4 regions of the Methylomonas albis genome follow, and region 2 is predicted to be linked to each of the others. Evidence: riboswitches for the same ligand, from Rfam matches in the RefSeq annotation. Region 2 holds a riboswitch; each other region holds the start of a gene.
What was found. A riboswitch is a leader RNA that binds a small molecule or an ion and turns the genes downstream of it on or off. The one in region 2 is predicted to bind cyclic di-GMP.

Region 1 (6,172 bases), 560 kb from region 2:
AAATGCCCGTTGTCGGCCGCGGCTGAATAGCGAGACTTCGCCGGGTTCGGTTGACATGGCAGGCATGCTGTCCAGGTTCAATTCAGCCAGGGTTTTTTCCACCAACTGGTTTTTGTCCTGGTTGCCGACGATTAAATCCACGCCCATCAGTTGCGCGGCTTCTTCTTCATTCAACGTTGCATAACAGCCGCTGACCACCAGTTTAGCCTCCGGATTGTCGCGGTGGATGCGGCGGATCATTTGCTTGGATTTTTTCACCGCGTCCTGGGTTACCGCGCAGGAATTGATGATCACCAATTGCGCGTCGCTCAAGGTGCGGGTGATGGAGTGGCCTTTGGCTTGAAAGGCTTGCGCCCAGGTTTCGAGTTCCGCTTCGTTGAGGCGGCAGCCCAGGGTTTTGAGATGTATCTGCATGTTTTAAAAAATTGCTGTAATCCAAATTCTGAAAGAATTAAACCAACGACGTGCCAATCTACACACAATCATCAAAAGCCAAGCTTGAGTTAAGACGGCGGGAAATGCACCAACAAAATAAGCTATACGACCGTCCATGAATGGCTCTGAGATATGCATTAGAAAGGTTCCCGCAGAACTGGCCAATGGAATGAATGGAAATGTTATGAGGATTCCTAACAACACAAAAAAGTTATTGCTTAAAGGCAAACTGTTTTCATATAAAAGTGTTGTGGCGCTGATTAGCGGGTAAATTAACGAATAGGCAACAATTACTAGCGCCTGCTTATTTGTGAACAAAAATAAATTTTGTTGTAGAGAATGTTTCATTGTTTGGTGGCGAAATTAACCAAAAAACCAATAAGTTACCAAAATCGCGGAAACTATCCCACCGAGGTCGGCGACGATGCCGCAGGCGGCGGCATGACGAATCTGCTTGATGTTGACCGCGCCGAAATACACCGCCAGAACATAAAAGGTCGTTTCCGTACTGCCTTGCACCACCGACACCAAGCGTCCAGCGAAAGAGTCGGCGCCGCGGGTTTGCATGGTGTCTATCATCATCGCCCGCGCCCCGCTGCCGCTGAATGGCTTCATCAACGCGGTCGGCAGGCCGTCTATGAAGCGGTTGTCGATGCCTGCAACATTGACCAATAGCCTGATGCCATCGGTGATCAATTCCAGCGCACCGCTGGCCCGAAACACCCCGAAAGCCACCAGCATCGCCACCAGATAGGGAATGACGGTGATCGCGGTTTGAAAACCGTGCTTGGCGCCTTCGACGAACAATTCGTAAGCATTGAGACCTTTGAGGGCCGCAGCGGCGATGAACGACACAACCAGACTGAACAAAATTACCTGGCTGACTAAGGCAGATTGTTTCAGCATCTCGGCCTGATCGAGTCCTGCAAAATAGGCCAGTATGCCGCCGACCAATGCGGTGATGCCGCCGAGATAACTCAACACCACCTTGTCCAGCAGATTGATCTTCTGCACGGTGGCGACGGCCAGCAAGCCGGTCAGCGTCGACATATAGGTCGCGATCAGGATCGGGATGAACACGTCGGTCGGATTGGCGGCGCCGAGCTGAGCCCGGTAAGCGAAGATCGTCACCGGAAACAGCGTTACCGACGAAGTGTTGATCACCAAAAACATGATCTGCGCGTCGCTGGCGCGCTCGGGATGCGGATTCAAAGTTTGCATTTCCTGCATCGCCTTGATGCCCATCGGCGTTGCGGCATTGTCCAGGCCCAGCATGTTGGCGGCGATATTCATCACCATCGCACCCAGCGCCGGGTGATCTTTCGGTATCTCCGGCATCAAGCGGCTGAACAGCGGATTGAGCGCCTTGGTCAATAGATTGATGAAGCCGCTATGTTCACCGATTCTCATGATGCCCAACCACAAGGCCAATACGCCGCTCAAGCCCAACGAAATCTCGAACGCAGTTTTCGACAGGCTGAACATCGCCGTCATCAACTCAGCAAATACCTTGGTATCGCCCAGCACCCATAACTTAAACGCCGCGACGATAAATGCGGACAGGAAAAAAAACACCCAGATTAAGTTAAGCACAATGACGGACGACAGTGGGGTGGCAACAACTGATCGCATTTTACCAACAAAGCAGGGAGGCGATTGAAAATCAGCCGTTGCTGATTTGAATGAAATAATTCAAGTCGAGATGCTGCTGGAAAATGGCTCCGCTGACTGAATATTGGTTTTTGAAACATACCAATATTGCTGATTGAAACTGGTTGGTTTATTAAATTGTGTCATATCACATAAATGGCATATCTGATTGCGTGATAAGGCTGACTATTATGGATTTATAATATGCTAACTAATTGATTTTTGGGAAAGTTTATTTTGGCGCACAATTTGATTGCCTTTTATCGCGGTCGAGGTGGCCGTGTCGGCAATAGCCGGCTAAAACCAAATGCATCGGTGTTTTTTGCGGAATGGATAAAGCGGCATCGTAAGGTTAATGGATTTGGTCACGGATTGATCATTGAACGGGATATTCAAAAAACCAATAAAGCTACACCCGCTGTGAAGCGGGGTCGGAAAACCATGGGTCTCGCAGGATGCGAGACGGCCGGGTTGCCTGTGATGAAACGGAGCTTTTCATACCACTACAGGTTAGAGAGCGACAAATTCATCATGGTTAGTGCTGATCTAATAAAAATTATGGGCCTATTATGAGATTCAAACCTTCCCGTTTAACCCTGGCAATTGCCACAACCTTGGCTGGCGGCGCTTTGTCATTCAACGCGGCTGCTAGTACCACGATGTACAACACCTTTATAGCCGCCAACGATGCCGCAACAGACGGCTGGGTATACGGTTTTTGTACTAGCTGCACCAACTCAACGCGTGCAATCAATTACGTTGCTGGCCAAGCTTATACTGGCGGCGGTCAAACTGGCGGCGGATTTTACGGAACCAACGAGAGTAATCCTACTCAGTACACTTCGGCTACCCCATTTAACTACGGCGGTACTTCGCAGTTGAACTGGGGGGCCCATCTGACTTCCACCGGAGACAGCGCGGAGATTTCCCAGGCCGATGCGCAAGCGCGTTACGGTTACGCTGCGAATATCGACACCGGCGGTGGTGCCTGGCGTGACACGGGTGGTAGCACCGGCGGTGTGACGACCGGTTGGAAACATCAAACCGACATCGGCTTGATCGAGTCGGATGTAACGCAAAATGTGACCTTGAATCTAACTAACCTCGAGGTGTTGACAGCGGGACTGGGATATTCGCGTTTCGGTATCACGGTTTTCGACGGTATGGATAGTCAAACCGCTGCCTATGTACATCACGGTGGTTGGAATAATTACGGTACCTATTCACCTGGAGGAACGACCCTTCATCCTTACGACATGAACAATCCGTTTGGCACGATTGGCTTAACCAATATTGGTTATAGCGATTACGTTGATAGTACTGTGGCTCACGCATTTACATTCACTGCGCAAGCGGGACATGTTTACAGTATTTATCTGGGGGGTGTTGACTTTAGCACCTGGAAAGCTGGTGTGGCGGATTATCAGTTGAATATAACCACTTCAGCCGTGCCTGTTCCCGGCGCCGTCTGGTTATTCGGTAGTGCCTTAGCCGGCCTGGGTGTCACGGGAAGACGAAAAAAAACCCTTTCTTAAGCACTACACCGCACTACCAGCGCGGCGCAAGTCGCCGCGCTTTGGTCTTGAACCCGATACATCGGCAACCGGCTGTGATTGGGCGGATGAATTCGGCTCAAGGAAATCTAAAAAAATAATAAAGGATAGGATATGACTCGATCCATTTTGCCAGCCCCGGGACGGACGCCCTGGCTGATTTTTCTGGTTGTGCTTTTCAATAGTAGCAACCTGTTCGCGTTCGAGAACTTGCCCGCCAGTAGCGGCAATCCATCGTTTTACTTGCCATCCATCAGCGGTGGCATTGCCCACTTCATGGGTTCGGCCAACTGTGGTTCCTGCCATGACAGTACCACCGCCCAATGTCGCTACGTCAATTCTCCAGTCGGTTGTACCGGTAACGGTAGCCCGCTGGCTTATTTCGATAACAACGGCAAGGACGTTTCCATTCGCGAAGCCTGGAGTGCCACCATGATGGCCAACTCGTCACGCGATCCATTGTGGCGTGCCAAAGTCAAAAGCGAACTGAAAAAGCATCCCGCGCTGTCTGCGGAAATCAACGACACCTGTACCAAATGTCACGCACCGATGGTCAATGCCGATGCCAAAGCGGTTAGCCAGAGTTTTAATATCTTCGACACCGTGGATGTCAATAACACGGTACTGCCGGGCATTTTGAGTCCTACGAATTCGCGTCATGATTTAGCTGCGGATGGTGTGAGCTGTAGTTTGTGTCATCAGGTCAAAGATGATCCTACGCTGGGAACCCTAGATGGCTCCACAGGCGGTTATAAAATCGATATGACGCTCAGCGGCGCCAATCGGATCATGTACGGCCCTTATTCGACTATATTTCCGGGGCCTATGCAAAACAACGCCGCTCTGGGTGGTGCACTCAAAGCCAAGCCGCAATATAGCGCGCATATTTCAGGTTCCAAGCTTTGCGGTACTTGCCATGACTTGAAAACTCCGACGGTCTATGAAAACGATAACATCCTGACCCCAACCCTGGAATCGCGTTTCCCGGAACAAATGCCTTATTCGGAATGGGTGCATAGTGCTTATAACAACGATCTGGCACCAGCCGGCCCATTGGCGAAAAGTTGCCAGCAATGTCATATGTCGCGTACAGACGGTGTTTATATTTCCACTCAGCCATCGGGTAACATGGCTGCTTTAACTAAGAAAAACAATTTCGCCATTCACGAATTCGTCGGCGGTAACAAGCTGATGCTGGATATTTTTAATACCAATAAAACTCAGTTGGGTGTGTTGTCGAACAATTTTGCCGCGACCATGGCAGCCACCGACACCATGCTGCAAAGTGCAGCTACCTTGCTGAATACTCAGCAAAGCGGAGCGAAAGGCAAACTGGAGTTTGTGTTACGCGTCAACAGTACCACCGGCCACAAACTGCCGTCTGCTTATCCTTCCCGTCGCGCGCTGTTGCACGTGGCCGTCAAAAACAGCCAGGGCAATGTGGTTTGGGAGTCGGGTAAGGTTAATGCTAACGGCAGCGTGGTCGGTGTCGATGCCGACAGTAATCCCGCCGGCTTCGAGCCACATTACGACCTGATCACTGCGCCGGACCAAGTCCAGGTTTACGAGTCGATCATGGGCGACAATAACGGTGAGGTGACCTACACCTTGCTGAGAGGCCATCATTATCTGAAGGATAACCGTTTGTTGCCAAGTGGTTTTAACAAGGCAACAGCCTCCGACGATGTCAAAGTGGTTGGCGGCGCGTTGACCGACGATGATTTTGTCGACGGCAGCGACGATGTCACTTATCGGGTTGCCAATCTGCCTGCGGGTTCCTACAGCGTGCAAGCGGAGTTGATATATCAAACCGTGGCCTACGGCTATGCGCAGAATCTGTTCGCCGATAGCGATATCAGCGAGGTTAACGATTTCAAAACCATGTTCGATGCCTCCGGACAGAAAACGCAAACCATTGCGCAAGGCGACGAGATCTTGGTGAATGTGCAAAAACTCGGCGATATCGACGGCGATGGCGACGTTGACCTCAACGATGTCAACCTGATCTTGGCCGCCAAAAACACGGCGGCTAATGGCAGCACTGACGCCCGAGACGTTAACAACGATCTGAAAATCGATGTGCTCGATTCGCGTCAGGCAACCTTGTTGTGCAGCCGTCCGCGCTGTGCCGTGCAGTAAATCCTAAGTTGGTCGGGGGCGCCGGTCGCCCCCGATTCTGCAAACCTTCTTACTGAGTATCCGTGTTATGAAATCTTTAAAATCTTTATTGCTCGTGGCTGCGCTGCAATTGGTATCAGCGAGCGGCCAAGCCGCCACTTTGAGCGTGCAGCCGCAAGCCGCTAGCGTTGCAGTTGGCGCTTCGTTCGACGTCGATCTTTACATCAATTTGGACCAAAGCGAATCGCTTAATTACCTAGGTGCCTTTGATGTCGACTTAGGCTTCAATGCCGATAAAATGACCTTAACCAGCCTTACCTTTGGTGGCAAATTAGGCGATACTTCTGTTGGGGAATCGCTGGCTGATTACACTGTAGGCGGTGGCGTTGTTAACCTTTATGAAGCCAGTCTGTTGG
Region 2 (6,172 bases):
GCGCCAGCCGATGACGACATTGCCGGCATCCAAAGGGTTAATGGCAATGGACGGCTCGTTGCCAATATCGCCTATGATGTTTTGACCGCTTGCATCCACGTTGACTTGGTGACTGACATAAACACCAAAGGTATTGACTTGAGAAGGCGCCGATTGAGCGACTGCGGGCAACATCATCACCGTCAATAAAACACCGGCTTGAATTCGATCGCCCCCGTTCATGCTGTGATTCTCCTGCCAACTCGACCAGTGATGCCAAGCCCGATCAAACCGCTCGCGAACAACCATACGGCAGCAGGTACGGGCACCACTGTGGTTTGAAAACTAAAGGTGCCGATACGCGCGTCGCTCAATCGAGCGTCGGTTGCGCCCAAATGATCAAAGCCCCAACCATATCCAAGATTACCGGCGAGCGTCAGATTATTGCCAACCAATCTGGTCGATACGTCGAACAATTCGAAGGCATCAGCGGTAAAACCGAGATGATTTACCAGTAACCATCCGGAGCGACCCGGTGTGGCGGACTCTAATTCCGGGCGATATTCCAGCGTCATATCCCCCAACAGCACCCGATTAGTAGGCGGAGTCACATCAACTCGAAAACGCATCACGCCTCCTAGACCGATACTGCCAGTGGCTGTCCCGAATATATTGCTCGGATCGAACGCAAAGGTAGTTGCTTTATTTTGTCGTTGGGTCGGATTGGCAGGAACGACTGCTTCGTTAACAGCGAACTGCAGGCCTACAGCTGAGATTTCATTGGCCGCATAATCGGCGGGATCGGTAGGCGTATTGGCGTCTCGCAGTTCTATAAACGTTTTAGATGCCACTGCGCTGGCATTAAAAAACTCTTCCACGTAGATGGAGGGGGCTGGCGTGTTATCTAAAGCAATACCCGCAGCCAAGGCATCGCCGTCTATATTTAAAGTGAGTGCGCCGCCGGAAACCGTAGCGGCGTTAGCAAAGCTTGGGAAGAAAAATCCAAAAAAGACAAATCCCATTGAAATCACAGTCATTGTGAAATAGTTGGTAGTGCGTTGTTTCATAAACATAAGGTTGGCCGAGTGGTTTGATGCAAATAAATTGCGCTAGCCAAACAGGGACGATCAAAAATGCGTAAGGTCATTGTTGATCATCCTGTTGGCTACGAGCGCAGGCGGACCCATCCGGCACATCAGTATTTGCTGTTCCGGATGGTTTTAGCTAATAGTGTTTAAGCGACACGTTTCCGGCGATTCATGCCAAGCAAACCGAGCAAACCGCTACCAAAAAACCATACAGCTGCCGGAACCGGCACTGCCGATGGGTTCAATTCCAGGTGACCGAAAATGTGATGAGGATCTGACGAAGCGAAAAAATCCCCGTAAGTCATCACACCGACATAATTGCCGTCAACCGAAGTGCCCCAAGTCAAATCGCCGCTCAGGTGAAGCAGGCCAGAACCATCAACCGATTCAACGGAGTTGACCAAGGTGAACAAAGTGTTGGCACCAAATCCGGCATCATTCGATACGACATTCCAGACACCATTCACTTTCTGCAAGTCCCAGTCCGTGGAAGAGTTGTAATTGCCGGTTGCACCCAGAGCGTCCCTGAAACGAATTGCACCAGTTAAGCCGATCTGACCAACGGAAGTGTTGTTGGCATCCATGGTAGTTTTTTGCAGCGTGCGGTTATCCGCTAGGCCGGGGCCATTGGCATAAGTAATCGTCGACGTATTGCTGTTCACGCTGAACAACATATTCGGCACGTTGCCACCGCTACCAGCATTACTAGCGGTGATGTAGGTTTGGTTAAAGCTCGAATCGAAATATTGCTCGAGAATGACACCATTCGGAAAGTATCCAGGTACGATTGTTGCCGCCGCCATTTGCGCGTTGTCGATAGTGACGTAAACGTTGCCACTGACTTGCGAAGCACTGGCAGTCGCGGGAGACAATACCAAACCAATTGCGACCAATGTAAAAACACCGGCAACCGCCGATTTTAAATTGCAGTTTTCCATCAAAATTTTCCTTCATTGTTAGGGTTGAAATTCATCCTCCGGAAGCGGCACGCAAACAAACAAGTTTCTCATACGGCACGCTACCCAAGTGCAACCCGGCTGTCTTGGCCCCAAGACCCGTGGCTTTCCGGCTCCGTCTCACGGCGGATGTGGCAGTGCGTCCATCCCTGGACTTTGCTCCTTTCCCTGAGCGAAGTTGTCCTAAAAGTCCGACGTAAAGCTTGCCTTTACCGCCATCGCAGAGCACAGATTGTCGATGGCGGCTAACGAAGCAACATTGGTAAGGTAATAAGACGGGCTATATTCCATAAACCATTGCTCTTCTGTTAATAAGTCGTATGGGCGGAGAAATCGACTACGGAAACATGGAATTTTTTTGCCGGGGGATGTGGTTTTTAGCGGAATTTTTTATAAACAATTGAATATAAAGGGCAGAACCCTTAGACGGACAAAGTCTTGATGACTGATGGTTGGAGCTAAATTAGAGCGACTAACATGGATAGCCTATTTGTTCCACTGAAGTCTTCAACGGTGTAGAGGACTTTTGGCGAGCATTGGTCTGCAGCTGGCTACCCGTTCAAAAGCGTAACGCCGCGGAAAAATACAGCGACGCACCGGCAGAAGGCACCACGCGCCCACCGCCAATATAGCCGCCGCCGAAATATTGGAAGGGCTGAAAATAGTCGTTATCCGTCAGGTTTTTTGCGGTGAGTGCCAAACGCAAGCCCTGCATTTCATAAGCGGCAGTGGCGTCAAAGCTGTGATAGCCATTGACCTTAAACGCATTATCATGGGCGATGTAGCTGCCTGAGCGCAGATTGACTCCGACCCCCAAAGAAACCCCGGTAAGCAATTCATTTTTAAAACGGTAGTTAACCCACAAACGCCCGGCGTCCTCAGGTACCCAGGCAACACGGTTGCCTTTGGCGATTCCACCTGAGTCCAGCATAAAACGGGCGTTGGTATGGGCATAATTTGCCACGACTTGAAACTCGTCGCTGAATTGCCAGAGTAAGTCGGTTTCAATGCCTTGGGAACGTTGATAGCCCGAAGAAGTGTAAAACAAGCCCACACCGGTATTCGGCACAGCCACCTGTTGGCGGTCTATCTGATAAACGGCCACTTGCCCGGAAAGCCTGTTGGCAAACTCGAACTTGAATCCGGTTTCCATTTGCTGCGACATTTCCGGCACCGGGGCACTATCGAAATTCACGAACGGCTGTCCGCGCATGCCTTCGCTATAACCGGCGAAGAGCGAAAGCTGATCGGTGACATCGTAGACCGCTCCAAGCCGTGGCAATAATTCCAGGCGAGTGGTGGTATTGGAATGTTTGACGACTTTATCATCGTAGGCAATTTCCAGGCCGCCTAACCTTAAACTAAGCAAGGTATGTAGACCTTTGGCAATAGTACTTTGCCACTGCAGGTAACCGCCGTATACCGTATTCGCTACAAATTGGTTATATGCGCCTACTCCCGGATCGCTGTACGCGACCGGAAACGACGGCTTGCTGAGATCGACAAGTCCTATCGGCCCAGCGGCCTCGACGAAACCATCATCTTTCAGCTTGCTATAGTCTCCACCGAATAACACCGTGTTATGGGTGATGCCAAAATCGAAGCTGGCTATCGCGTTGGCGATATAACTAAACTCCTGCTGCTGCTGCGCTAACTCGCCATTGACCAAGGCCCAGGTTGAGGGCGCGAGCAGCGGCGTGTCGGCAACGAACGTGCCGTTAAACAGCGTCTGAATTTTTTCATCGAAGCTGGAATTGGAGTACCGCGCTCTCAAATCCATGCTCCAAATGCGGTTGATGTGATGCTCCAGTTTGGCCCACACAGCCTGGCTTTCCGAGGTACTATCGGGAATGTCTGAGCGGCCAATGTACAGATCGCGCGGTACCCGAAAACTACCGGCAATAGTACCGGTCGCCGGCAGGCCCTGATATTCCGGCTGGGCCCAGTGCGAGACTTTGCCCTGGAGCGTCAAAGTGGTGTTTTCGTTATCGGTCAGAACCAGCGATGGATTGATGTTGTAACGCTCGGTGTGAATGTCGTCGATAGGGTTCTCCGAATCAGTGTACTGAGCAGTGACTCGGAATAAGATGTTGTCGTTGAGCGGCTGATTGAGATCAAAATGCGGCTGGTAAAAATTGTAACTACCTGCGGTAAAACCGATTTCGCGGGAGGCTTCGCGTTGCGGAAGTTTTGAGACCACGTTGATTACGCCACCCACCGGCGAGCCGGAACCGCCGCTGTAAAAAATTCCATTGGCGCCTTTCAGCACTTCTACCCTTTCCACGTTAACGGTGCTTTCCCGATCACCGGGATTGTAATATTGGGTAAAGCCATCGATGAGCTGTTCGGCTCTGAAACCGCGCACCAAAGTCCCTTCGATGACCGGACTGAATAGTAGACTTCTGGAAACCACACCGCTGACATTATTCAAGGCATCGCTTAAAAACAGTGTTTGCTGGTCATCGATCAGTTGCCGATTGATGGTTTGAATCGACTGTGGGATTTCCTTGATAGGTGTATCGATCCGCGTGGCGCTGGCAATAGTGGTCACCCGATAACCGGCTTCTTGACCGACAACATCAACTGGCGATGCGAGATTGGTAAGCGCCTTGACTGGTCTCGTGGCAGTAACCGTCAGGCTATCCATTAAAGTGACTTCGGTTGCGCGACTTGGAGCATCGATTTGCGATTGCTGCTCGAGCAGAGTGGCGGTAGCTGGATCGATAAATCGGTAACTTAGCCCACTATTTTTTAACAACAATTCCAACGCTTGCGTGGGCTCCAGATCACCTTGCAGAGTTTTGCTGCTAAAACCGCGCACCATGTCCGCGGAAAAAAGCAGTTGAATATGCGCTTGATTAGCATACCTAAGCAGCGCGTCGTTAAGGGATTGTGCCGGGATATCGAAGTGACACAAGGTATCAGCCGAAACCGCAGGAGCGACCAACACCATACCTGAGAATGAGAAAATACAAGTCAGCAGCAATGCTGGCGTGCCAAAAAAACAATAGTCCTTTGGTCTGGTCATGAACGGCAACAATAATTTACGTCGATATCCGCGTGGACGCCCTAAGCTTGAAAAACTTTGGACGGCAATTGTGAACACTTTGATTTACTACAATGCGGATTCAGCAAAAATTAACTTCCCGATTGCAGTTGCCATCAGAACTAGCAGTAGAGCCGCATTCATTCGCCACATGGCCCTGGTTATTGTTGAGAAAGACTTAGCGGTGCAATAAAACCCACCAGGGCCCAATTGCGGTTTGTTTCAGCGACAGTGCCGCAGTGACTGTGTGCAGGGTTTGTTCCGGGTTATCCAGCGAAAACACACCGGTAACCCGCAGGTTTTTTAATGCGGCATCGGCGAGGAAAATTCGACCTAAGCGATACCGCTCCAGTTCGCTGATAAGCTCAATTAACGGACGGTCATTGATGACCAAGCGATGCTGTTGCCAGGCGGTCGTTTGTTCCAGCCTCGCCGCCTGGGGTTTTGGCAATGATTGCCCTGCGTTGTAGTTTATTTGCTGGCCTTCTTGGATCTCGACGTAATCCGTCGGCGTGGTTAGCCGGGATACGGCTACCGCATGCTGCTGCACGATCACATCGGTTTGGGAGCCAACACTTTCATAGACATCGAATACCGTCCCCAGCGCACGGATATTGAGATTGTCCGCTTTGACTTCAAACGGTCTGGCGAGGTCTTTGGCGACCGTAAAGCGGACTTGCCCATGATGCAAAACGATCTTCCGGGCAAACGCATTAAACTCAACCGAAACCGCACTATTGGTGTTCATCAACAAGCGACTACCATCGCTAAGCTCAATTTCTCGCAGTTCGCCGGTTTGTGTGCGGTAATCGCTCAAATAATCAACCAACAATCGCGATTGCTGAGGCATGATCAGGCCAATCACCAACAAGCACGTCGCCGCAATGGCAAACCCGGCGGCAAACCAAGGCCTTTGCGACGCCTTTGTGGACAAAGGCGGAGAGGATGACTTGCTTTTAACCGCACCGAAAGTCGCCGGCGCGGTTTGTCTAGACACCAGTTGTTTTGCGTTCGCTTGTCCGGACAGACTGCCGGCCACCACCATCTCTCTGAACAAATTTTCAGCGGCGGTAAAGGCCTCGGCATGCAGTGGATCCTGACTC
Region 3 (6,172 bases), 2.6 Mb from region 2:
AACGAAGATTTAGCCCAGGCTTTGCCGCGCTCGATTAGGGACGAATTCGGCAGCGAACAGTCGGCATTTTCCGGCGGCAATGGCGAGGAATTGTTGACTTTAACCCGCAGCGTGCCGGACTGGTCGCAGTTGTCGATGCACAGCCAATTGCAACGCATCAGTTATCGCCTGGAAAACGGTGTCTTGTACCGGCAAGTTTGGACGGTGTTGGATCGCACTCAACAGACGCAGTTTCACCGCAAAAAATTGTTGAACGTTACCGCGCTTGAATTGCGCTTTTACGGCGGCGACGAATGGCACCCGCACTGGTCGGCTGAGGGCGCCGGGATGCCCGGCGCGGTGGAAGCGAACTTTAGTTTGGCCGGCTTGGGCGACATCCGACGGCTGTTTTTGGTGCGGGAATGAGCTCGCTAAAGCAGAGGCAGCGCGGGATCGCGTTGATTACGGTCATGCTGGTGCTGGCTATCGCGACGGTCGCGGTAGTGTCGATGTCCAGTGCGCGGCAGATGGATATTCGTCGTACCGAAAATCAACTGCGTAGCATGCAAGCTTGGGAATACGCGTACGGCTTGGAAAGTTGGGCTATCGGCCGGTTAGATGCCGATTCCGATGCCGCGGCCAAAACCAAGGTTGATGAAAAAGCCGAGGCTGATGAAGTTGATAGCCTGGATGATGCTTGGTCTAAACCGCTGGCAAGCACAGGTGTGGCGGGTGGCAGGATGCAGGCCGGCATTGCGGATTTGCAAGGCCGGATTAATCTGAACAATTTATTGGTCGAGGGTAAGGTTTCCGCGCCGGATGTAAAGCGCTTGGAACGCTTGCTGGCGCAGCTAAAGCTGAAAACCGAGTTGGCTCAGGCAATCACGGATTGGATCGATGCGGATATGCAGATCAGTTATCCACACGGCGCGGAAGACGAAACCTATACCCGGCTAAACCCGGCCTATCGCGCGGCTAACCGGCAATTTGCCGATGTCAGCGAGTTGCTGCTGGTGCAGGGTATGACGCGGGAGACTTATCGGGCATTGCTGCCGTATCTGTATGCCGTGGATGGTTACGCGCCGCTGAACGTCAATACCGCCAGCGCCATCGTATTGCGCTGTTTGGCGGACGACATCAGCGCCGATCAGGCGGAATCCATGTTCAGAGCCAGAGGTAAACCGTTCGAAAAAGTCGCCGAATTTTTAAAGGACGAAGCGGTTGCCGATGCCGGCATCGGTAAATACGGCTTGGCCGTCAGTTCGCAAAATTTTTTATTGAGAGGGCAAATCGATATGGGCAAAACCCATCTGCAGTTTGAGTCGCAATTGCAGCGCGGCGGCGGGACGCGGATAGTGAAACGACAGCGTGTAGGCTTGGCGCATGGCTGACAAACTATTGGTCAGATTCGGGGCAGGGTCTGCAGACAAGCTGGAATGGTTGAGTCTTGCCGAGCCGGATAGTCAGCCGGCGTCCGGTACCATGGCCGAGTTGACGGCGGCTGCGCAGGGTAAGTCCGTGCTGTTGCTGTTGCCGGCCGCTTCGGTGTTATTGCTGGAAATCGAGCTGGCGATTAAAAGCACCGCTCAACTGAAAAAGGCCTTGCCGTTTGCGTTGGAAGACTTACTGGCCGAGGACGTGGAAAACTATCATCTGGTTTGGTTAAAGCAAGACCAAGATAAACTTGCGGTGGCGGCGGTCGCGCACGAAAGATTGTCGGCGTGGCTTGCGCCGTTTCGGGAAGCCGGTTTGGCGCTGGAAGCGGCGTATTCGGAAGCTTTATGCTTGCCGTATAGCCAGGGACAATGCACCTTGCTGATCGACGACGCTAATGTGATTCTGCGCAGCGCCGCCTATCTTGGCGGCGGTGTGGATGCGTTATTTTTGCCGCAACTGCTGGAAAAAGCCCGTGCTGAAGGCGCTGATTTCAGCACTTTAACAATCTGCAAAGCCCACGACGAAACGAGTCTGCCGGACAATTTACCGCTTGCGGAATTGGAAATTTCTGTTTGTAAGCCCTTGCGGTTTATGGCCAGCACTGCCGAGTTATTGCCCGCCGAGTTGAATTTATTGAATGGGGTTTATGCCGTCAGCAACCGACAAGTAGGCCGCTGGCAACAGTGGCTGCCGGCCGGCATGATTTTGTGCGTAGCGCTGGTGCTGCAGAGCTATGCGCTATTGCATACCTATTGGCAACAACAAGCCGAGTTGAGTGAGTTGGAGCTTAAAACCCAAGAGCTGTTCAAGCAAACCTTTCCGGATGTGAAACGCATCGTCAATGTCAAAGCCCAAGCCGATCAACAATTGGTGCAGCTCAGAAAGCAACACGATTTCGTCGGTAGCGGCTTTATGCGATTGATTTATCGTTCCGGATTGCTGTTGAAAGACACGCCGGCCGTGCGTTTGAAAAAATTCAATTATCTGAACGGCAATTTGCAATTGCATGTGGTTGCCAACGACATCGGCCAGCTGGAGCAATTCAAACAACAGTTGCAAATCACTGTGCAAGTCAAAATTCAATCGGCCGATAGCGGCGCAAAAGGCGTGGAGGCGCAACTTGAGATTCGCGAAAAATGACATAAGGCGATTTACGGCAATAAATGTACCCAAAGCAAGCAATTTTCCGTTGACTGAGCAGACTTGTGCTGAGCGAAGTGGAAGTCAACTGTTCGATGAGCGAAGTGGAAGTCAACTGTTCGATGAGCGAAGTGGAAGTCAACTGTTCGATGAGCGAAGTGGAAGTCAACTGTTCGATGAGCGAAGTGGAAGTCAACTGTTCGATGAGCGAAGTGGAAGTCAACTGTTCGATGAGCGAAGTCGAAGTCAACTGTTCGATGAGCGAAGTCGAAGTCAACTGTTCGCTGACCGAAGCCGAAGTCAACTGTTCGCCGAGCGAAGTCGAAGTCAACCGTTCGCTGACCGAAGCCGAAGTCAACTGTTCGCCGAGCGAAGTCGAAGTCAACCGTTCGCCGAGCGAAGTCGAAGTCAACCGTTCGCCGAGCGAAGTCGAAGTCAACCGTTCGCTGAGCGGAGTCGAAGCGAACGACATATTTGGCATTGCCAATGGGTATAACTTTTCTCAAAAATCACCTAAGCCAGCGTTTTGCCGATTTAACGCCCAGAGAGCGGTGGTTGGCCGTTGGCGGTTTGCTGATCGTGCTGGTGTATGGCGCTTACTTGGCGTTTTATCAACCGTTTGCCGAACAGAGCCGCTCGTTGAGGCAAAAAATCCAGGCGCAAGGGCAAATCTATAACTATTTACAACAAGTCGGCAATCAAGCAGCGGCCTTGCGGCAGCAGGCTGTGGTTGACGCACCGGCAGAAGGTAGCGCAAATCAATCGCCGATGGCGATAGTTGATTTCAGCAGTCAACAACTGGAGATAAAGCCGGCGATCAAACACCTGTCACCGGAAGGCGAAGATAAAGTCAGCGTCTGGCTGGAGCATCTGCCTTTCGATAAATTGATGTCGTGGCTGGCGATTCTGGAAACCAAGCACCGCTTGCAGGTGCTGCAAATCGATGTCGAGAAACCAAGCGATGCCGGAGAGGGCGTTGTCAATGGCAAAGTTTTGCTGGGTGTTTAGGGAAGCGCTAAAAATTGCCATTCGAACCGCTTGGCGCGAACGGCGGCTTTGGTACAGCAACCGCCTATCCGTTCGTGCTGAGCCCGTGGAAGCATGAACGGATGATTTTTAGAGCTTCTCTTTAGGTGGTTTTTGAGAAAGTTTGTACCCATTAGCAATGCCAAATATGTCGTTCGCTTCGACTCCGCTCAGCGAACGGCTGACTTCGGCTTCGCTCAGCGAACGGCTGACTTCGGTTACTTTGGCTTCGCTCAGCACCAGTCTGCTCAGTCAACGGAAAGTTGCTTGCTTTGGGGACTTTATTGGCATAAATCGCCTTAGTGTCAAATAGCTATTGAGGCTGTAAAAGACTTCGCATCAGAACCCCCGCCCGCCGGGACACTGTCATTAAGAGATACACCCGCAACCCAGCTCCCGATTACCCGCGTTAGCCAGCTTATTCGTAATACAGATGTATTACATGTCACGTGAATTTAACAATGCTGTAACCGAAACGCCGCTATTGCTCTGGAATAATCCACCCCAAGTTGAAGCACCAAGGGGCTTGGTGCTCAGCAGAAGTTCTGGAGTAACTAAGGAACAGGGATGGCACGCAAAGGGAGCAGGCGAAGGAAGAGGATAGGGAGGAGGTTAGGTGGAAAAAAATGGTAGCGGGGGAAAGGCGACACTGTTTATCTGTTAGATGGTGTTGAGTTTAGGAAAGCGTGTAAAAGCCAAACCCGTTGCGAAGCGGGGACGGAAAGCTTCAGGTCTTATGTCTGCGATAGACTTCAAGATAGCTGGGTTGTCACCTTGTGTATTTAAGACTTTTATTTTTTAAACATAAGGCATAAACAATGAAACATTTTGCAAAAACTATGGTTGCAGCGGCTCTGTTGGTAGGCGCTGGTTCAGCTAACGCTGCTATCGAGAAAAACGGCGGTGGTTTAAACGAAGCTTATTTGTCTGCTTACGACATCACTACCGGTAAAACTTTTACCCTGGATACCGGCGTGACCTACAACGACTTGGTTGCCAACGTCAGTAACACAAATTACAGCTTGAATTTTGACCTGTCTGCTCTGACCAACTGGACATCGTTTATTACCGGTGCAAACACCAGCAAAATCAAATACGCAGTTGCTGTCGGCAATTCTGTTGATTTTGGTGCCGCTATCACAGGTAACGCGCCATTGGCTGTTACCCAAAGTATTCTGTTCGGAATTGACGTGTCTTCAGGTATAGAAAACCACGCAATCGATATCAATAGCAGAGTTGCTAACGTTACTTCACAAAATCTGAGCACATTGGCTTTGGATAGTGACTCCGCTGGTACTGGCCAGCACGCTAATGCCGCTAGCGTTTGGGGTACTTGGATTCAAGACCCGCAAGCAAACTATGGTGATGCGGTTGGTTTTCAGTTGGGCGTATTGGACCAAAACACTGGTGACAATATTGCAAGCACATTTGTTGGTCAATGGAAATTGGCTGGCAACAGTCTGACTTTTACTGCGCCTCCTGTTGCTTCCGTGCCGCTACCAGCTGCTGTATGGATGTTCGGCGCCGGTCTGATGGGCGTATTGCGCTTAAACCGTCGTAAATCACTGGCTGTATAAGCTTTTGGCCACTTCCGGCTTTATCCGGGAGTGGCTCTCTAATTTTTAACAAGCGAGAGACAAAATGAAAAAATTAATCTTAGGTGCAGCAGTTTCTGCTGCCTTATTAGCTGGCACAGCGCAAGCGGCTATCACATTGGATGGTGCCGGCAAAGTCGTAGTAACGCCTGCCGATACTTATGAAATTTATTTGTCAGGTGCTTCTGCTGCGCTGGACTATATTGAGCATTTGGCGACCAGCACGTCTGTAATTGCTGCAGATCGTATGTGTGATTCAACCCAGCCTATCTATAAATTTAAAGATAATGGCGGTGGTAAAGATCAAAACGCATATTACTGCACATTGAACCCGCTGAACCCACAATTAGTCGGTTTGGCTGGCGGTAAAGCCAACCTGCTGATTTACAAACGTAGCGTAGGTGGTTCTGCTAAAGGTGTTGCTCCACTCATTGATGACGCGAAAGGGAATAACGCAGCTGCTCATGTCGAATTTTTGAACGTCGATCCTAGCGTTTGTACAGCGCCTACAGGCACTGGTCTATTGACTTCTACTTGCACGTATTCGCCAACTACCGCAGGTCAATTCAAAAGCGAAATTCCTGATTTCGGTATTTCTGACGTTGATCCTGAGCAATTTCGTGGTGTTAATACATCAGGTACAGCGGTTAATCCGTCCGATGTTGGTTTGTTGAATGTTGAATCAGCAGGCGGTCAAGTATTTGGTATCGGTGCTACTTTGAAATTGCGCAATGCGCTGCAAGAAGCACAATTTGGCGTGGGTAATGCTTGCGTTGGCGCCGAAAGCGAAGCTTGTATGCCTAGTTTGACTCGTGATCAAGTCGCCAGCATCATGACCGGCAAACTGGATAGCTGGAAAGACCTGAAAGTGGGGGCGAGCGATTTGTATACTTTGGCTAGTGCTGCCTACAAGCCAGGAAATGCTAACGCACGCGTACACATCTGTACCCGTACTGATGGTTCTGGTACTAAAGCGCAAATGGGGATTAATTTCC
Region 4 (6,172 bases), 2.3 Mb from region 2:
CGCATAACTATAAATAATCTTTCGAGGAGATCAGCATGAGTGACAACAAACCACCTTTGAACCCGCATCCATTGAGCGAATATGTGGCCTGGGCCGGCAATCGCAACCGCGAACCGATCCTGGGGGTACTCAAGGAGAAACTGCCCAAGGATTCCGGCCGGGTCTTGGAAATGGCCAGCGGCAGCGGCATGCATATCAATTTTTTCGCGCCGCATTTCGACCACTTGCACTTTCATCCGACCGACAAAGACCAGGAAGTATTCGACAACATAAAACAATTAACCGCCGATCACGCTAACGACAACATCGCGGACCCGGTGCATCTGGATTTGACTAGTCCTGACACCTGGTTCAACCCCGGCGATAAAGGCAGTTTCGACGCCATTTTTTGCATCAATATTTTTCAGGTGGCGCCGATCTCAATTGCCGACGGTATGATGGAATGCGCGTCGCACTTGCTCAGCGAAGACGGGATATTGCTGATCTACGGTCCGTTCCGTGTCGAAGGCACTTTTACCACGGATTCGAATAAAGAGTTTCACGAAACTCTTAGTTCGGCAGGCGTGTCGGAATGGGGCCTGAAAGACGTTGCCGATTTACGCAAAGCCGCCGAAAACCACGGCATGGAACTGAAAGAGCAAATCAATATGCCTGCCAATAATTTCTCGCTGATATTCGGCAAAAAACCATAAGGAAAAGTGATGAGCGAAGTCTGTTCAGCCCTTGTGATGGGCGTGGGGCCGGAGCGGGGGCTGGGTGCCGCTCTGGCAAGACATTTTGCGGCACAAGGTCTGCATGTGTTTATTGCCGGGCGTAGTGCGAACAAACTCCGGCTTGTCGCTGAAAACATCCGCCAAAGTGGCGGAAAAATCAGCGCCGTGGTGGCCGATGCAACGGTGGAAGCGGATATCGACAGGCTGTTTGCGGCGATTCGGGAACAGGCTTTGCCATTGAATATTGCTGTTTACAATGTAGACAGCAATAGTTGCGCGCCACTATTGGAAACCGGCAGCGATATGTTTACTCGGCTTTGGCAACAAAATTGTCTCGGCGGATTCTTATTCGGGAAACAGGCCGCCGCCATCATGCAAGCCCAGCGGTGCGGCACGCTGATCTTTACCGGCGCCACTGCGTCGATGCGCGCCAGACCGCCGTTTACTGCATTCGCCGCAGCCAAAGCCGGCTTGCGGGCGTTGGCGCAAGGCATGGCGCGGGAATTCGGCCCCCATGGTGTGCATGTCGTGCATACGGTCATCGATGGCGTGATCGACGGAGACCGCGCTAGAAACCAGTTCTCCAGTTATGTTTCGGCCAAGGGCGACGACGGCTTGTTAAAGCTGGAGGCGATTGCCGAAACCTATTGGGCGCTGCACCGGCAACATCCCAGCGCCTGGACGCATGAGCTGGATTTAAGGCCCTTTAAAGAACCGTTTTGATGCGTTCGAATACTGATTCCACTAATTTAACCGAGAGTGACCCATGAAAATATTTTTATACGCGGAATTCCAAGTAGCCATTCCTTTCGATCAAATCGATTGGCGGCCCATCAACGTGGAAATGAAGCAATTTCCGGGGCTAAAGTCGAAAACCTGGTTAAGCGGCGTCAACAACCATACCGTTGGCGGCTTTTACGAATTCGATTCTATAGAAAACGCCCAAACCTATATCGACGGTTTGTTGCTGCCGTTTACCAAGCAGGTGAACGGTAATCTGTCGGTCAAACTGTTCGATGGCGAAATCACCCGTGACGCCAATATTGGTATGGATTCGCCGTTTTATAAGGTGTAATTGAGGCATGCACGCCAGCGCCCGGCGCTGTGAAAGAATGCTTACGGTGCCCGGCGGTGATGTCTATTAGTAAAAAATAATATTGTTCCTTCGCGACGAATTCAGTAGATTACATCGCCTCTTATTCTAAAACCGTATCAGGAAGATTTATGACCTTGCATTTGAACGAAGTCGACAACGCTAAACTGGAGCAACTCCAGGGAAAAGTCATCAACGATGTTGCCGGATCTTTGGGCCTGCTGACGGCCTACATCGGCGACAAGTTGGATTTGTACAGCGCGCTGTTGGAGATCAGCCCGGCCAGCAGCCGGGAACTCGCCGACAACACCGGCATGGACGAACGCTATCTGCGGGAATGGCTGTCCGCCAATGCTGCCGCCGGCTATGTCAATTATGATGCCGCGTCCGGCAAGTTTTCGCTGTCGGCGGAACAAGCGGTGATCTTTGCTGCGGAAGGCCATCCGGCCTGCATGCAAGGTTTCTTCCAAGCAGTGATGTCGGTGTATATCGATGAACCCAAGTTGACCGAGGTGTTCCGGTCCGGCCAGGGCTTGCCTTGGCGCGACCATAGCCCGTGCCTGTTCTGTGGCACCGAGCGTTTCTTTCGGCCGATGTACGCCATGAATCTGATCGATGTCTGGCTGCCGGAACTCGCCGGTGTGCGGGAGAAACTTGAAGCGGGCGCCAAAGTCGCGGACGTCGGTTGCGGCCACGGCTCCTCGACCATCCTGTTGGCCAAGGCCTTCCCTAACTCCACCTTCCATGGATTCGATTTTCACGCGCCGTCAATTGAGCATGCCCGGGAGCGTGCGCGGGCGGCTGGTGTCGCCAGCAACACTATTTTCGAAGTGGTCACCGCCAAGGAATATCCGGGTAAAAACTACGACTTGGTAACGATATTCGACGCCCTGCACGATATGGGTGACCCGGTCGGTGCGGCTAGCCATGTCGCCAGCACACTGGCTGAAGGCGGTACCTTCATGCTGGTCGAACCGTTTGCCGGCGATAGCCTGGAAGAGAACCTGCACCCTTTGGGGCAGATCTATTATTCCTTCTCAACCATGGTCTGCGTGCCGGCCTCCAAATCGCAAGAGGTAGGTCTGGGACTGGGCGCGCAGGCCGGGCAAAAACGGCTAACCGAAGTACTGAATGCGGCCGGTTTCAGCCAAGTCAGACGTGCCGCCACGACACCGACCAATCTGGTGCTGGAGGCAAAAATTTAACCTGCAGCCGTTCGCCAGGATTGCGCCGTAAGCAGGTTTGGCCACTGCCATTGCTTGACCCGTAATGCCGCAAATAGCGGTTTTAACGTTTCTGGTAGTGTGCTTGTGCAGGACGTTTACGACTGCATTCTTAGGGGGTGACCGGTGGTCGACGCCCCCACTTTTGCTGTTTCGGTCGCCTGCCGGCGTCGGTCAGTTGCTAGAGATTCAACATCGATGCAGTCTTCGTAGCCGGCGGTAAATGCCGGTTCTTCGGCAGAATCCAAAATTCCCCCATTATTTTTTTAATCTCCGTTACACCAGCCGGATATTTTAAACCACGCAAAATAAGTTATTCGCCACAGTCTATGGGGCAAATCCCTTAAATATCGTTCTCGCGGATGTGATTCCGAATTGTCTTAACGGTTAAAGCTTTATTTGTAAATAATGACTTACGTGTTTTGTAAGCGCTTGGCACAAATATTGTTTTATGTTAACTGGTTCTTTATCACATTCTAATATTTTCATATTCAGTCGCGAAGGATTGCAAGAAGGTGTTGCAGGCGTCTGCGCGGAAACACTGTGCGTAAAGAAACCGCCCCTTGCCGACCCTGCTGTGAAGCAGGTACGGAAAGTCGCGGGGCTTGCACTAATGCAAGTCAGCCGGATTGCTCCCATGTGATAGGGGTGTGGCATTTGCCGCGTATCACAGAATTTATTTAATGGAATTAATGGAACAATTATGAGCACAAACTTTCAATTAACCGCAATTGCCTTATTACTGAGCGTCTGCGGAATCTCACAGGCTTCCTTGACCGCCAGCAGCGGTCCGGTCGGTTTCAATGGTACAGCGACGGTCATCGCAACGGGCGGGCAGGTCGCATCCGCTACCAATTCGAATAATAATGCGGCGATTGCCACTGTCGCGATAGGCCAGTTTAATGCGGCTAGCGGCGTGTTGACCGGCGTTGATCTGCAATTGGATTCTAGTCGGACCCAAACCATCAATGGCGCCGGCAATAAAAACAACGGTCCGGGTAGAACCGTCAACGGTAGCGGCACCAGCAGTGCCTTGTTATCCGCCGCCGGTGTCAGTGCTGGCTTTAGCCCTAATTTGAGTCAAACCGGATCGGGTTGTAGTTTGGCCATGGGGCCAACCGGCGCTATCAGTTGCAGTTGGGGGCCAACTTCATCAGCCGCTACCGCGACGGCAACCACTGTTGCGGTGGACGAGCAAAATCTTAATGATTATGTAGGAAACGGTTCGGCGAATGCTTCATTGAGTTTGCCGACTTTGTCGGCTACCACCACCATGTCGTCGACCATGGGGCAAGCAGGTAGCGGTTCGAGTGCCACCTATAAAGTCAACTGGGCCGGCACGCTGCAAGCCAACTTCAGCTACTTGTTGCATTCCTTGGCTTCTTTTGACGGTGCCGGCGAGTCCAACACCCTGATTTTGGATTTCGGCAATGTCGCCCAAAATAGCGTTAACTCGATGAATTTTAGCTTGTTTAATCTGGCCAATGCCGACCGCATCGGTTTGGATTTTGATAGTGTGAGTGGTAGCGGCGATACCGGAGCCTTCGATACCGGCTTATCCACATTTACCAATCTCGCCGAAAGCGGCAGCCAGTCGTTTATTGCTAATCTGTTGACCGCAAACACCGGTGCCTTCAGCGCGCAATATCTGCTTAATCTGTCCGATGCGGATTTGGGTGCCAGCAGCACCCGCCAAAACTATCAATTGACATTGAATCTGACAGGCAATGTCGTGGCGGCGGCTGCCCCAGTGCCAGTGCCTGGCGCGGTCTGGTTGTTCGGTAGTGCCTTGGGTTTTGCCGGTTTACTGAGAAGAAAAGTCAACGCGTGATCTCAGCCGTTAACGCCGCGTGCCCGAATAGAGTGGGCGCTCGGCGTTAACACCTAAAACGGTTAACGAGGGAACATATATGAAACTGACAACAGGATTGTGTGTCGGCTTGGCGATGGCGGTACCAGCCGTGCAAGCAAATTTGGTCGCCAACGGCAATTTCGAACAGCCTGCGAGTTTGGCGGCAGTGCCTGGTTACCAATACTTACCCAACAACGACACCAGTGTAATGGGGTGGACATCTATTAGTGACGGTATAGGCGAAGAGTCCTATCTGATGAATAAAAACCGTTCCAACGGTTCCTACGTTCCTAGAGTTTATGAAGGAATTTACGGCTTGGCCTTGAATACCGGTAATGCCATACAAACGTCTGTGTCGCTGGTTGCCGGCACGACTTACGACCTGTCGTTTTGGGCCAGAGCTAACGTGTCCGGCGCTTCACCGTTGCAGATCGAGATTGCCGGCAACAGTCTTACCATGGCAAACGCCGTAACTTTCACTCAATTCATCTATCATTTCAACGCCAGTGCCGCCGATTCGTCAGCACTATTGAAGTTCTTCAATCCATCAACGAGTGGCGGCAATCGAGTTTGGGCTTTGGACGCCATATCGCTGGAAGCTGCGCCGGTACCGTTACCTGCCGCCACTTGGACTTTTTTGAGTGGTTTGATGGGCTTTCTGGCACTGAGCAAACGTAAAGCTCTGGCTGCGTGATTTAACCCGGTCACTAGCTCAGGCAACAACGCCTGAGCAATTTAGAGGCGCGACATCATCGCCGGCAACAGCAGCCAATCTGTGTAGCGGCGGCTCCGATCATCCGGAAACGGTGCCTATTGTCAAGCCATTATGCAGGTGTGATAGCGCCTATGGCGGAGGTTTTCTGAATAAGCCCAAGGTGTTGATCGTCATGTCACCAAAATGCAGATGATAAGGCTTACCATGTATTCAGTTTCAGCCTTATGGTTGATAGCTGAGGAAATTTGTCTAGTCATTTGCCTTAGTATGTAGTCTGATAATGGTCGACCCTGCCAGGCTTTTGGTCTTCCCAGCTAATCTCAATTGCTGGGTAAATCGTGTAGGTCTCCTATCACTACTGCGGCGTATAAACATGAACCGTACTATTGTCAACATCATCATCGATCTGGTTGCTGCCTTGTTGTTTTTGGGGATGATCGCAACAGGCTATTTGCTGCGTTATCCATTGCCGCCAGGCAGCAATAAATCACATTCGTTATGGGGATTAACCCGTCACCAATGGGGAGACATTCATTTTTGGATTAGTCTCGGACTCTTGGCCGTGCTGGTCATACA

Region 1: another riboswitch for cyclic di-GMP. It lies ahead of EBA_RS16990 (VPLPA-CTERM sorting domain-containing protein); the one in region 2 lies ahead of EBA_RS19410 (hypothetical protein).
Region 3: another riboswitch for cyclic di-GMP. It lies ahead of EBA_RS07560 (hypothetical protein); the one in region 2 lies ahead of EBA_RS19410 (hypothetical protein).
Region 4: another riboswitch for cyclic di-GMP. It lies ahead of EBA_RS08830 (PEP-CTERM sorting domain-containing protein); the one in region 2 lies ahead of EBA_RS19410 (hypothetical protein).

The regions. Positions count from the first base shown of each region.
Region 1 covers NZ_JACXSS010000001.1:3,689,294-3,695,465, reverse strand. Annotated here, with positions in the region: gene mtaB (tRNA (N(6)-L-threonylcarbamoyladenosine(37)-C(2))-methylthiotransferase MtaB) at 1-414, opposite strand, end outside; gene EBA_RS17000 (hypothetical protein) at 418-783, opposite strand; gene EBA_RS16995 (nucleoside recognition domain-containing protein) at 799-2,028, opposite strand; cyclic di-GMP riboswitch class I at 2,484-2,564, shown strand; gene EBA_RS16990 (VPLPA-CTERM sorting domain-containing protein) at 2,655-3,620, shown strand; gene EBA_RS16985 (hypothetical protein) at 3,753-5,777, shown strand; gene EBA_RS16980 (cohesin domain-containing protein) at 5,845-6,172, shown strand, end outside.
Region 2 covers NZ_JACXSS010000001.1:4,253,362-4,259,533, forward strand. Annotated here, with positions in the region: gene EBA_RS19400 (hypothetical protein) at 1-222, opposite strand, end outside; gene EBA_RS19405 (hypothetical protein) at 219-1,001, opposite strand; gene EBA_RS19410 (hypothetical protein) at 1,214-2,005, opposite strand; cyclic di-GMP riboswitch class I at 2,092-2,169, opposite strand; gene EBA_RS19415 (TonB-dependent siderophore receptor) at 2,583-5,051, opposite strand; gene EBA_RS19420 (hypothetical protein) at 5,050-5,262, shown strand; gene EBA_RS19425 (FecR family protein) at 5,248-6,172, opposite strand, start outside.
Region 3 covers NZ_JACXSS010000001.1:1,623,653-1,629,824, forward strand. Annotated here, with positions in the region: gene gspJ (type II secretion system minor pseudopilin GspJ) at 1-405, shown strand, start outside; gene gspK (type II secretion system minor pseudopilin GspK) at 402-1,370, shown strand; gene gspL (type II secretion system protein GspL) at 1,363-2,556, shown strand; gene EBA_RS07545 (hypothetical protein) at 2,622-3,233, shown strand; gene gspM (type II secretion system protein GspM) at 3,127-3,564, shown strand; gene EBA_RS07555 (hypothetical protein) at 3,673-3,822, opposite strand; cyclic di-GMP riboswitch class I at 4,267-4,356, shown strand; gene EBA_RS07560 (hypothetical protein) at 4,401-5,159, shown strand; gene EBA_RS07565 (type 2 periplasmic-binding domain-containing protein) at 5,224-6,172, shown strand, end outside.
Region 4 covers NZ_JACXSS010000001.1:1,913,555-1,919,726, forward strand. Annotated here, with positions in the region: gene EBA_RS08810 (DUF938 domain-containing protein) at 36-692, shown strand; gene EBA_RS08815 (SDR family NAD(P)-dependent oxidoreductase) at 702-1,436, shown strand; gene EBA_RS08820 (YdhR family protein) at 1,480-1,788, shown strand; gene EBA_RS08825 (class I SAM-dependent methyltransferase) at 1,938-3,011, shown strand; cyclic di-GMP riboswitch class I at 3,585-3,666, shown strand; gene EBA_RS08830 (PEP-CTERM sorting domain-containing protein) at 3,733-4,860, shown strand; gene EBA_RS08835 (carbohydrate binding domain-containing protein) at 4,940-5,575, shown strand; gene EBA_RS08840 (DUF4405 domain-containing protein) at 5,877-6,172, shown strand, end outside.